2 regions of the Ruegeria sp. S84 genome follow, and region 1 is predicted to be linked to the other one. Evidence: riboswitches for the same ligand, from Rfam matches in the RefSeq annotation. Region 1 holds a riboswitch; the other holds the start of a gene.

What was found. Region 1 has a riboswitch for cobalamin ahead of AC1DFB_RS19340 (DUF1636 family protein). Riboswitches for the same ligand answer to the same signal wherever they lie in the genome.
Region 2: it holds a riboswitch for cobalamin, as region 1 does, so the genes downstream of both, AC1DFB_RS17640 (hypothetical protein) here and AC1DFB_RS19340 (DUF1636 family protein) in region 1, are expected to answer to the same signal.

The regions. Positions count from the first base shown of each region.
Region 1 is NZ_JBWPVF010000001.1:127,879-133,766, forward strand. Features, by position in the region: gene AC1DFB_RS19330 (peroxidase family protein) at 1-1,292, opposite strand, end outside; gene AC1DFB_RS19335 (catalase family protein) at 1,311-2,378, opposite strand; cobalamin riboswitch at 2,637-2,844, shown strand; gene AC1DFB_RS19340 (DUF1636 family protein) at 2,947-3,303, shown strand; gene AC1DFB_RS19345 (ABC transporter ATP-binding protein) at 3,300-4,085, shown strand; gene AC1DFB_RS19350 (ABC transporter substrate-binding protein) at 4,104-5,051, shown strand; gene AC1DFB_RS19355 (FecCD family ABC transporter permease) at 5,053-5,888, shown strand, end outside.
Region 2 is NZ_CM152618.1:3,520,126-3,526,013, reverse strand. Features, by position in the region: RNA gene ffs (signal recognition particle sRNA small type) at 1-98, shown strand, start outside; gene rsgA (ribosome small subunit-dependent GTPase A) at 258-1,286, shown strand; gene AC1DFB_RS17645 (alpha/beta hydrolase family protein) at 1,323-2,180, opposite strand; cobalamin riboswitch at 2,302-2,522, shown strand; gene AC1DFB_RS17640 (hypothetical protein) at 2,614-3,021, shown strand; gene AC1DFB_RS17635 (phosphatase domain-containing protein) at 3,026-3,526, opposite strand; gene AC1DFB_RS17630 (DNA polymerase III subunit gamma/tau) at 3,699-5,459, shown strand; gene AC1DFB_RS17625 (YbaB/EbfC family nucleoid-associated protein) at 5,695-5,888, shown strand, end outside.

The sequences.
Region 1 (5,888 bases):
CAGAAATGATGACGATAAGTGTTCAGCGACGGAAGACGCGCCTTACGCGTCAGGGCAATTGTAGCTTCGACAGGGGCAGGAGCACCGGGCGCAGGCCTTTGGAACAGGAAATCGGGCGTGTTGCGCAGCGACATGCGGGCCGCAGGTTGGCGCGACAATGATCGGATCATTTCCGCCAAGCCTGTTTGTTCGACCAGTCGTGGATTGAATCTGAACCCCTCCGGGCCAACCTGTGCGCCGTCGATTATGAATCGCTCGGGGATCATCGAATGCCAGCGGTAGAGCAAATTGAACTCAATCGCGATCTGGTTGGAATGATGCCACGGTTGCCAGCGATTGACGCCAACGGGTAGTTTGAAAGGCATATTGGCGATGTGGGCGATGTAGTCCTCAAGCACAAGCTTGATCAGCAATGCGATCAAGGTGCAGCGTGTAGTCTGGAACACACGCTCTTTATCCCAGCCTGATATGCCGCGCTTTTCGCGCCACAACAGATCGGCAAAGGTGTTATGGGCGCGCAACATCAGTGTATTGATCGCGATATAACCTATGGTACCATTGCCATTATCGAGCCCGGTTGCATGAAAATCGAGCAGTAGCTGGTCAATCGCGTGATCGCTGAGACCCGGATGCGCCCGTTTCACCGCATTCCACAGCTTGCATGGATCGTGCAGGGGCTTTCCGTAATTCTCGCCAGTGGCAAGACTGCCATCAAAGGGGGGCGCAAGCTTAACACCACCGGATTGGTTCTTTTGAAACAGCTTCGGGGCCCACATCTCGCCTTGTGTATCCAGACGAAAGGCCAACCGGTGGGTTAATTCATTGGTATCGGGATCGCGTTCGCGCAGCATGTCGGTCTGAAAATCGTTCAGCCCGTAGATTTGGCACAGATCGACCTCGTGGTTCGAATCCGTCTGATCAACCGGTCCTTTCGCCCCAAAGGTGCGCAGGAAACTGTCGGTAAACCATTGTGCGGCCGAGATAAACAAAAGTGTCGATCCTTGCGGGCACATCAAGGTAAGCGGGCTGCCATCCATTTGTGTCCGTCGGCGAAAGAGATCAGCAACTTCGCTTTCCGACGGCAGGACGGGTGAGAGGTCTTCTGGCGTTGTATGCCGACCGATCCAGCGATGGGAAAACACGCCGGGCCATGTCGTGTAGTCTGCGCCCATCGTATAGGGCCGCGGTCGGTGGATCTTCGCGGCGTTTGCAAGCCTGATCGCGGCTAAATAGCTCGTAACGGGTGGGGAGATCTTGAATCCGAGTTTGATCAGATCATCAACGTCCAGCATCAATACATCTCCGTTTGGTCATCGATTCGGGAACCGGGCGCGGGCCAAGCTCAGATAGGTTCTGAGCCGGATCGCATTAATCGGTCCTAAAGGTTCGTGATCTGCCGTGACACGCCAGGGCGAGAAGCTCATCGCGTCTCCATTCTGCGGATCAAATTCTGCACCTTTGGGAATCGTGATATCCGCCACGGGCGTGACGGTATGATGGTACGGATCAAGAGGTGCATCTGGTTGCGGGTCGCATGCCCACCGGATGCGATTGTCGAGCACATCGAATTCGTCGGCCGGGCGCGGGGGCTCAATCACACACAGCTCGAAGTGATTATCTCCATCGGCCACGTCTTGCCGCAAACACTGCCCGATCCCATCTGGGTCGTCTACCGGATGTGCCGGAATTTTTGGTTTCGCGCTGCGGGCCAAGTATCTGACCGTTAGATCGGGGCCCAGCCGATACGGTGTTGTCGACCAGAAATGGACCTCAAAAGGCGAGTGCATATAGTTCGAGGCAAAATCACTCGCGACGCGAAACTGACGCTTGCCTTCACGAGTGAGGAAGGCGCGAAATCCTGCGCGCAGCCCTTTGGTGATCAACCTAAGGCTCCATTTTCGTCGCCCTTTGATCGCGTGCTGGACCGCTTGTAATGTGGCGACAAGCCTGCCCAATCGCTCATATTCATCGGGGACGTAGCTGGGAAACACATCCTGATCGACCAATACGAAATCGAACTCGTCGCTGAGTTGTGTGGTCCCCAGATGCGCAAGTGCCTCGGCGTCGATCAGCTTGGGGCCTGGCACGTCAAAAAGCTTGATCGCCATCCCGTGGGCATCCGATTTCCGGTCATCCAGATGCGCGCCGTTGGAAAAGCGAAGTGCGGCTGAATAGGCAGCGGGCTGTTCAAACAGGCCGTGACGGAACTGTTCTGGTAGATCGTTTCTGACAGTGAATGTTGCAGCCACGCACCCGTGACTGCGCCCATGCTGAGCCCTTAAGCGATGGCCTTTCCACCGTGCAACGGCCTCGAGATTGTGGTCAATGACATCATCAACAATATCCGGCGGCAATGCGTTTTGCGAAACATGTGTCAAAGAACCGTCTCCTTGGATAAACCCAGGCAATGATCAAACAGGGGTAAGGTGCTGACAAAGCTAAACCTCTAAATTTGTTCAGCTTACCTCAGATTGTCTAATTTCCAAACACACCAACTATGGACGGCCGCAGCCAGACAAATTCGGCGCGCAGCCCAAGCTATTCGGTTGGTGCTTCGGACACGTAGTTGCCGGCGCTCGATCCTCGACCAGAGTTGGGTGCCTTCGACTTTATCATTGACGTGTCCGGTGTTCTCGGGCACTCAGTCGATTGATGGTTCCCGGTGGTGTTGCCGCGGGATGAAAAGGGAATACGGTGAGGTTTGCCAAAAGGTGCCAATTCCGTAACTGCCCCCGCAACTGTAAGCGGTGAGCAAGGCCAAACAGCCACTGGTCCACAGGGTCGGGAAGGTTGGCCGAGCGCGGACCCGCAAGTCAGGAGACCTGCCATCAGATGTTCAACCAACCCGGGGCGGGGCGTCCTGGAAGGAGGCTTTGATGGCGCGTCAATCGCGTGTTTACATTGTCGGCAGCTTCCGCATGCGCTTGGAAACAAGTGGAGTGGACCATGCCAGATACGCCTGATCATTTCATTCTAGTCTGCGAAAGCTGCACTGAAGGGCTGCCCCTTGATGAAATTTGCGATGCGTTGACTGGGAAATTACCTCGCAGTTTTGCGATCCGCGCGTCGTCTTGCATGGCAGGCTGCGATAGTCCCAGAACGGTTGGGTTCCAGGCCGTAGGAAAGGCGCAATACCTTTTTGGTGGCATTCAGACCGCGGATGAGGTGCAGGCGCTGGCTGAGTTTGCAGCGCAGTATCGTGAAAGCCCGAATGGCTGGACAAATGCCACTGATCGCCCGCAGGCGTTGTTCAATAAAACCCTCTCGCGCATGCCGCAGATCGAACAGGGGGCATCGCAATGACGTTGCCACCCTTTCTGATTGCCGAAAACCTTGAGTATTATGCCCTTAACGGAGATGTCCTGTTGCAGGGCGTCTCGTTCGAGTTGGACGAGGGTTCCATTCTAGCTATCGCCGGCCCGAACGGGGCGGGGAAAACGACGCTTCTCAATCTGTTGTGCGGCGCTGAGCCGCTGGCACTTGGCGATGTTCGGATCAAAGGACGCAGTCTGAAACAGCTCTCCGCCAAAGAGCGTGCGCGCATGATTGCAGTGGTAGGTCAGCAGGAACTGCCCGATGGACGCTTGGCGTTGCGCGATTATGTTGCGCTGGGGCAAATACCCATCCGTGCGGACCGCTCTGCCGAAGGCCACGCGCAAGAGCTGGACCGGATTTTAGACCTGACCGGTCTCGCCAATCTCGCGGACAAGCGCATGGCCCAACTGTCCGGAGGCGAACGTCAGCGTGCCCATATCGCACGTGCTTTGGCGCAGAACCCTTCGTTGCTGTTTCTGGACGAACCGACCAACCATCTGGATCCTGATGCAAAAGGGCGGATGCTGTCTTTGGTCGCCGAGCTTGGGATCACCGTGGTCATGATCGTACACGATCTGGTCATGATCCCCGAATTCGCCACACACGTGGCGCTGATGAAATCGACCCGCATGATCGAGTTTGGATCGGTGGACAAGGTGCTGACACCCGAAAGAGTCCGCGAAACTTTTGGCGTTGATTTCCTCTGCTTTCTCCACGAAGGCCGCGTGATCCCGGCGCTTGATATTCGAAGAACCACAATCTCAACTTAGTCGAAGGAACACACTGAGATGAAATACATCTGGCCCGTGGCGTTGGCCACCGCCATGGCAAGCGGTGCTGCTGCGCAAGAAGTCACCGTAGACAACTGCGGCGAACCGCTGGTTTTTGATACCGCGCCCGAGCGCCTGGTTGTGCATGACATGAACATGACCGATATGGCCTTTGCATTGGGTCTGCAGGACAAGATCGTCGGCCTGACCGGCATCACCGGCTGGTACAAGACCAGCCCTGATTTTGATGCTCTGCGCGGCGACATCCCCGAGCTTGCGCCGAAATATCCGATCGTCGAAAACCTGGTGGCGGTTGAACCCGACCTGTTCTTTGCAGGTTGGTACTATGGCATGAAGCCGGGTGGTGATGTGACCCCAGATACATTGGAACCGTTCGGAATCAAGACCTTGGTTCTAACGGAAAGCTGTGTCCATCTGGACAAGGATCGCCCCGAAGCCAGCATGGATCTTCTGTTTGGCGATGTGTTGCGCTTGGGCAAGGTGATGCAAGTCGAAGACAAGGCCGAGGCTCTGGTCTCGGGCTGGAAAGAGCAGCTGGCAGCGATCGATGCCAAGACTGCTGAACTGCCCAAGCCCCGCGTCTTTCTTCTGGATGGTCCTGCAGATGCTCCGTTTACCGCCGGTAAATTCGCGATTCCCGATGCGATGATCACAGCCGCTGGTGGTGAAAACGTCACTCATGACATGGACACGAGCTGGGGCCGCACTTCGTGGGAGGCCGTTGCCGCATCGAACCCGGAATTCCTGGTTTTGTTGGATTATCAGACCGGCAATGGCGCCGAGGACACCTTCAAGTTCCTGCAGGAACATCCCGTCATGTCGCAGACTGATGCCGTCAAGAACGAACGCTGGATCGGATTGCGCTACGAAGAGCTGACGCCCGGACCGGCAAATATCGAAGCGATCTCGAAGATGGCGCGCGCGATGCATCCGGGTCAGAGCTGATATGGGCCGATTGGGCCTGACGTTGTTGCTGGGGGCGGTCGTTCTGGCCGCCCTTTTGCTGATTTCCACAATCTACGGCACAACCTCGATACCTTTGTCCGAGACCTTCACCGCGATCTTGCGCGGTACCGGGTTGCAGGACGGAGAGATGTCGCCGCTGCATAGGATCGTATTCGACCTGCGATTGCCCCGCGCGTTGTTTGCAGCCGTGATCGGTGCCGGGCTGGGCATCGTTGGCGTGGTGCTGCAAACGACCACACGTAATGACCTTGCCGATCCATTTCTGTTCGGCCTGTCCTCGGGCGCGGCAGCGGGGGCGGTGTTTGTAATTACCGTGACCGGAGATATTCTGGGTTTCTGGACTCTGCCTCTGGCTGCCTTTTGCGGCGGTCTTGTGGCGTCGGGCATCGTGCTGGCGCTGGTTCATGGGCTTCGCACCAGCGCACCGGAAAAGCTGATCCTTGCGGGTCTGGCTGTGTCATTTTTGTTTTCGGCCATCACCAACTATCTGATTTTCGCCGGCGATAGCCGCGCCGCCCATTCTGTCATCTTCTGGATGCTGGGGGGGCTGGGCCTGGCCCGTTGGGAGACGTTCCCGCTGGTGTGCATCGGTCTGCTGCTGATCCTGAGCTATTCGCTTTATCGCAGCCGCTGGTTGGATGCGCTGCTGACCGGGGATTTGACTGCCGCTACTCTGGGTGTGCCGGTTCGGGGTCTGCGGTTCAGCATGTTTTTCACCGCAGCGTTGGCAACGGCCGTGTTTGTTTCCGTAGCCGGGGTGATTGGTTTTGTCGGTCTGATGGTGCCGCATATTGCACGCGGGATCGCAGGTCCCCT
Region 2 (5,888 bases), on a different replicon from region 1:
GAGAGGTTGGCGCGGGCGAGCGCCTCGCCAACCTGGTCAGGTCCGGAAGGAAGCAGCCACAACGAGCCCCGCTTGGGTCGATGTCCAACCTCTCACTTAGAACCCATCAGCCGCAGGAGGGCGTTTATGATTGTAGCAAATTCCCTTCGGGCAGACCGGTTCTGATCCTTTCCGATCAACTGACTGCCTGAACACATCACCAGCGGATGCGCGATTGCCATCCGGCGGGATTGCTGTTTCTGATCACAGGCAGACCAATGTTACTTTCCTTATCGGACCTCGGATGGTCCTCTCATTTCGCGGCTCAGCATACGGCTGATCCGTCACTTCTACCGTATCGCATCTCGGCCGTACACCGGGATCGACTGATCGGGCTGAGCCCTGAAGGTGAATCGCCTTTGTTATCTCTGGATCAATCAACCGGCGCATATGCCGTTGGGGATTGGGTTCTGGCGGATGAAAACAAACGCATACGCCGCGTGCTGGACCGGCGCAGCCTGCTGCAGCGCCGGGCCGCAGGTACAGGGGCAGCGGCGCAGCTGATCGCTGCAAATGTTGATGTGCTGTTCATCGTCAGTTCCTGCAACGCCGATTTCAATCTGCCACGTTTGGAGCGGTATCTTGCGCTGGCGCATCAGGCAGGCTGCTATCCGGTGGTCGTTCTGACCAAGTCGGACATGTGCGATGATCCGAGCCTTTATGTAGATCAGGCCCAATCGCTCGCCCCGTTTCTGACGGTACTTGCGGTCAACGCGCTGGATCACGGCGGTCTCGAACAAGTTCTGTCGTGGTGTCCGAAAGGACAAACCAGCGCCTTGCTTGGATCATCCGGCGTTGGGAAAACGACGCTCGCCAACGGGATGACGGGGCAGGATCAGGCCACCGCAGGTATCCGTGAAGACGATGCGCGCGGCAGGCACACGACAACGGCACGCGCCTTGCATCGCATGCGCAACGGCGGTTGGCTGATCGATACGCCCGGCATGCGCGCGTTACGTCTGCTAGATGCGCAAGAGGGGTTGGATGAGGTGTTCTCGGACATCTCAGACCTCAGCCTGGATTGCCGCTTCTCGGATTGTCAGCACGAGTCTGAGCCCGGATGTGCGGTGCAGGCGGCAATCGACGCTGGTACGCTTGATCCCGCGCGGCTGGACCGCTGGCGCAAGCTGCGGCGCGAAGACCAACACAATTCCGCTTCGGTGGCGCAGGCCCGCGCCCGTGACAAGGCTTTCGGCAAGATGGTGCGCAGCGTGATGCACGAGAAAAAATCCCGTAAAGGGCTATAACGAAGCTGGGCACCGACCTACCGGTGCCCAGCGCTATCAGGCGATCAGCCTAGGCCAGACTGCCGCATTCCGTCTTGCGAATGCACCGATATGGCCGATCTTGGACACTCCGAATTCGCTTGGTGCAAGCAGATGGCGCCCGGCTTTGGGTCCATAGAGATCGGCAAGACGCCAGACAGCATCCGGCGGCACCATTTCATCATCTGCGAAGGTAAACAGATCGACACGTTTGCCCAAATCTTTCCAGCGGGCGGCGGGCAGTGTCGTGCTGATCTCTGGCACATAGCTTTTGGGGGCGGTGCACCATTTGCGCCATTGCCAATAGACTTGGGCAGGCAGGTCCGATCCAAACCCGACCAACCGCCCGGGCAGGTAGCCAAGCGCCTTGACCACCAGCGGCGCGTGACCATACCAGAACAACGCCGCCAAAGCGCGATAAGGCCAAGGGTGATCCGCCAGCGTTACCAGACCCGAACAGACACAGATCATCCTGTCAATCTGATCGATATCGGGTTGGATCGGGCCAAACATTCCGCCCAAGGAATGACCGATGCTCCATAGCTTGGCCTGCGGAAACCGTCGGCGCATCTCGGCCCGGGCGGCTGGAATGTCGATCAACGCCCAATCGGCCATGGTGACATTTGACCGCTTTTGCGAACCCACCAAAGAGTGACCAAAATCCCGGTAGTCATAGGTCAGGCAGGCCATGCCCTGTTCTTCGGCAAGCCATCGGGCGAAGTACTGATAGTAATCCCTCGGCACCCCAGTCGCACCGTTTATGACGACCACCTTTTCGGGGTCGGCAACCGGACGGTAAAGCCGCGCCGACAACATTGCCGGGTCGGACGGGATCTGAAAATCCTCGGTCACAACCGCCAGCTGCGTGACCAACATGGTGCCCTCCAATACCGACTGAACTGATCAGTTCACCCGAAGCGCCTCAAGTCAAGGTTGACGTGGCTGGACCGTACGTCACTTGCCTGACGCAATCTTCTTGACTCGGGCACGGCGCAGCCGCTAGCCATGGCGCGATGGTTCTCGCGCCCAATCGGGCCGGGATGAAAAGGGAACACGGTGCGGTTCTGCCCGGATAAATCCGGAAAGAACCTAGTCCGAGACTGCCCCCGCAACTGTAAGCGGAGAGCAATGCCGAGATACCACTGGCCTTGAAAGCTGGGAAGGTCGGCAAAGCGATGACCCGCAAGTCAGGAGACCTGCCATCGGATGTAGAACCGAAACTCGGGCGGGGTGTCCGGGACGGGTTTGATCGTGCTCCGCAACGACCAACCTGTGCCACGCCCTAGCCTTGCGCGCGGAGGGCGCATTGATGATCTGGAAGACCAAAACACACGAATTCACGGCGACCGTGTGCCAACGTACTGGCGCACCCTGCCCCGCATTGGCGCAGATGGCGCGGGCTCTGACGCAGGCCATGTCGTCTGCACAGCCGATCACAAAACCTGAGTTCGAAATTGAAGGCAGCATAGACCTGTCGCACTGCCCAGAGGGGTGTACCGCCCGCTTTCGCGCCCAATGTGATCAGATCCGCGTATTCTGCGGCGCCGATCCTGAAACTGCGATCGACCGGCTTGATGACTACGCTGACATGATGTTCGGGACCGAGTTCAGCAGCCTGCCCTCTGACCTGCTGAGGAACCATCCGTGCGCCATGCTTGAGGCTTCGCTTCTGGTACCACATACCGGTGGCGAAATCTCGCCACATGTTGGTGTCTAGGCCGTCAAACGGCTTGAACACGGGCCGGTTCAACGGCCCAAAGCATCTGGGCATTTGTCTCGACTGCGCAAGGACGCACCGTACGCAATCGCTTCAATGCCGCCTCAGGCCGTTCACCGCATTCAACCATCAGACGCAGAACCACCATCCCGGATCGGCCACAGCCACCACGGCAATGCACTAGCACACGGCCACCACCTGACAACGCCTGACGGGCAGTCGCGCCAACGCGGGGCCAGCGCTCCACAATCTCCTTGGGTGGCGTGCCAAAATCTTCGATCGGCAAATGCACCCATCTGCTGGCACGCCCCTGAATATCAGCGCCAAAATTCCGCGCACCATCCTGAATCATCTCAACCTCAGTCGTCATCGAGATCACAAGCCCGGGCTTCCAGTCTGCGATAAGATCAAGGTCTTCTGCATACGTTCCTCCACGCCCAGGCATCGAGGACAAGGCCAAGGTGCCTCCGCCGACCTGCAACGCATAAACCACCAGTTGCGACATAATCTCCCCCCAAACAAACTTCACCCAACAACATACTGGTCCAGTAAATAGAATAGAGTGGATTTTAGCCGCATACCCACGCATTCCAAAATGAAAATCGTCCCGGCTGGCTGTGGACGCGGGCGGCGGGGGCCTCTACGCTGCGGCGTAACGCGAATCCGACAGAGCAGACATGACCGAGACGCCCAGCCCCGCCTACCAGGTTCTTGCCCGCAAATACCGCCCCGAAACCTTTGCCGATCTGGTCGGTCAGGACGCCATGGTGCGCACTCTAAAAAACGCCTTCGAGGCGGACCGGATCGCGCAGGCCTTCATCATGACCGGCATCCGCGGTACCGGCAAGACGACGACCGCTCGGATCATAGCCAAGGGTATGAACTGCATCGGTCCCGATGGCAGCGGCGGCCCTACCACCGAACCCTGCGGTCAATGTGAACACTGCGTAGCCATCATGGAGGGCCGCCATGTCGATGTGATGGAGATGGACGCCGCCAGCCGCACCGGTGTCAATGACATCCGCGAGATCATCGACAGCGTACGCTATCGCGCTGCATCCGCGCGCTACAAGATCTATATCATCGACGAGGTTCACATGCTATCGACCAGCGCTTTCAACGCGCTGCTCAAGACGCTGGAAGAACCCCCCGAACACGTGAAGTTCATCTTTGCCACCACCGAGATTCGCAAGGTCCCGGTGACCGTCCTGTCCCGTTGCCAGCGCTTTGATCTGCGCCGGATCGAGCCGGAGGATATGATCGGACTGCTGCGCAAGATTGCAGATGCCGAAGGGGCACAGATTGCCGAGGATGCGTTGTCGCTGATCACCCGGGCCGCCGAGGGATCGGCGCGGGATGCGACCTCGCTGCTTGATCAGGCGATCTCGCACGGGGCCGGTGAAACCAGCGCGGATCAGGTGCGCGCGATGCTGGGGCTGGCCGATCGGGGCCGGGTGCTGGATCTGATGGATATGATCCTGCGCGGCGATGCTGCAGGCGCGTTGACCGAGCTGAGCGGGCAATATGCCGAAGGGGCTGATCCACTCGCCGTCTTACGCGATCTGGCTGAAATCACGCATTGGGTTTCGGTGGTCAAGATCACCCCGGATGCCGCCGAAGATCCCACCGTTTCCCCCGACGAACGCGCCCGAGGTCAACAAATGGCCGAGGCTCTGCCCATGCGAGTCCTTACACGCATGTGGCAAATGCTGCTGAAAGCGCTCGAGGAAGTTTCCGCCGCACCCAACGCAATGATGGCTGCGGAAATGGCCGTGATCCGCCTGACCCATGTGGCCGACTTGCCTAGCCCGGAGGAGCTGATCAAGCGTCTGCAAGATACGCCTCCGCCGCCCAATGGTGGCCCCGGCAAGGGAATCGGTGCGCCGGGACATGCTCCTGCCGCGCCACAGGCTGTGGCCCGATCGGTCTATGCCGCATCGGGAATCGGCGGCAACGCAGGCGGGCCAACAGCTGCGCTGGCCCAAGATGTGCAGGCAGCGCTGGCACGCTATCCAACATTTGAACATGTGGTCGAACTGATCCGAGCCAACCGGGACGTGAAGTTGTTGGTCGAGGTCGAAAACGGCGTGCGTCTGGTATCCTACCAACCGGGTAGGATCGAGTTTGCCCCAACCGACAACGCCCCGACCGACCTGTCACAACGATTGGGCGCGTCGCTGCAGCGTTGGACAGGCAACCGGTGGGCCGTTTCTATTGTCGCTGAGGGCAACGCACCGACCATTGCCGAGGTACGGGACGCTGCAGACTTGGCCCTGAAAGCCGAGGCTGAACAGCATCCTCTGGTGCAAGCAGTGCTGACTCATTTCCCGAAAGCGCGGATCAAGAGCATCGAAACCGCAGAACAACGCGCCGCTCAAGTCGAAACCGAAGCCCTGCCCGAGGTCGAAGACGAATGGGACCCGTTTGAAGAGGACTGACTTTCGAGCATAAGCGCACCTCAACCAAATGCTCCCGCACCCGCCACGGGCCATCGGCTGGCGCCGATACCCCTGAGCGGCTTTGGGCCCGGCAGCGCGCCTTGCGCGCTGCCGGGCCCAACGGGAGGAAAGGTCTTGCCAAAGACCTTGACGACGGGCGGGAGTATCCTGACCTCTTGTGCCGCACGGTTACGCTTCGTATCTAGGCCACAAATCGAGTGACAGGAGATTACCGATGCTAAAAGGTTTAGGCGGCCTGGGTGACATGGCCAAGATGATGAAATCCGCGCAGGATCTGCAGACCAAGATGACAGACATGCAGGAAGAGCTGAACACCATCATGGTTGTCGGCGAATCCGGTGCCGGGCTGGTCAAGGCCACCGCGACCGCCAAGGGCGAGTTGAAAGGTCTGGATATCGACCCGTCGAT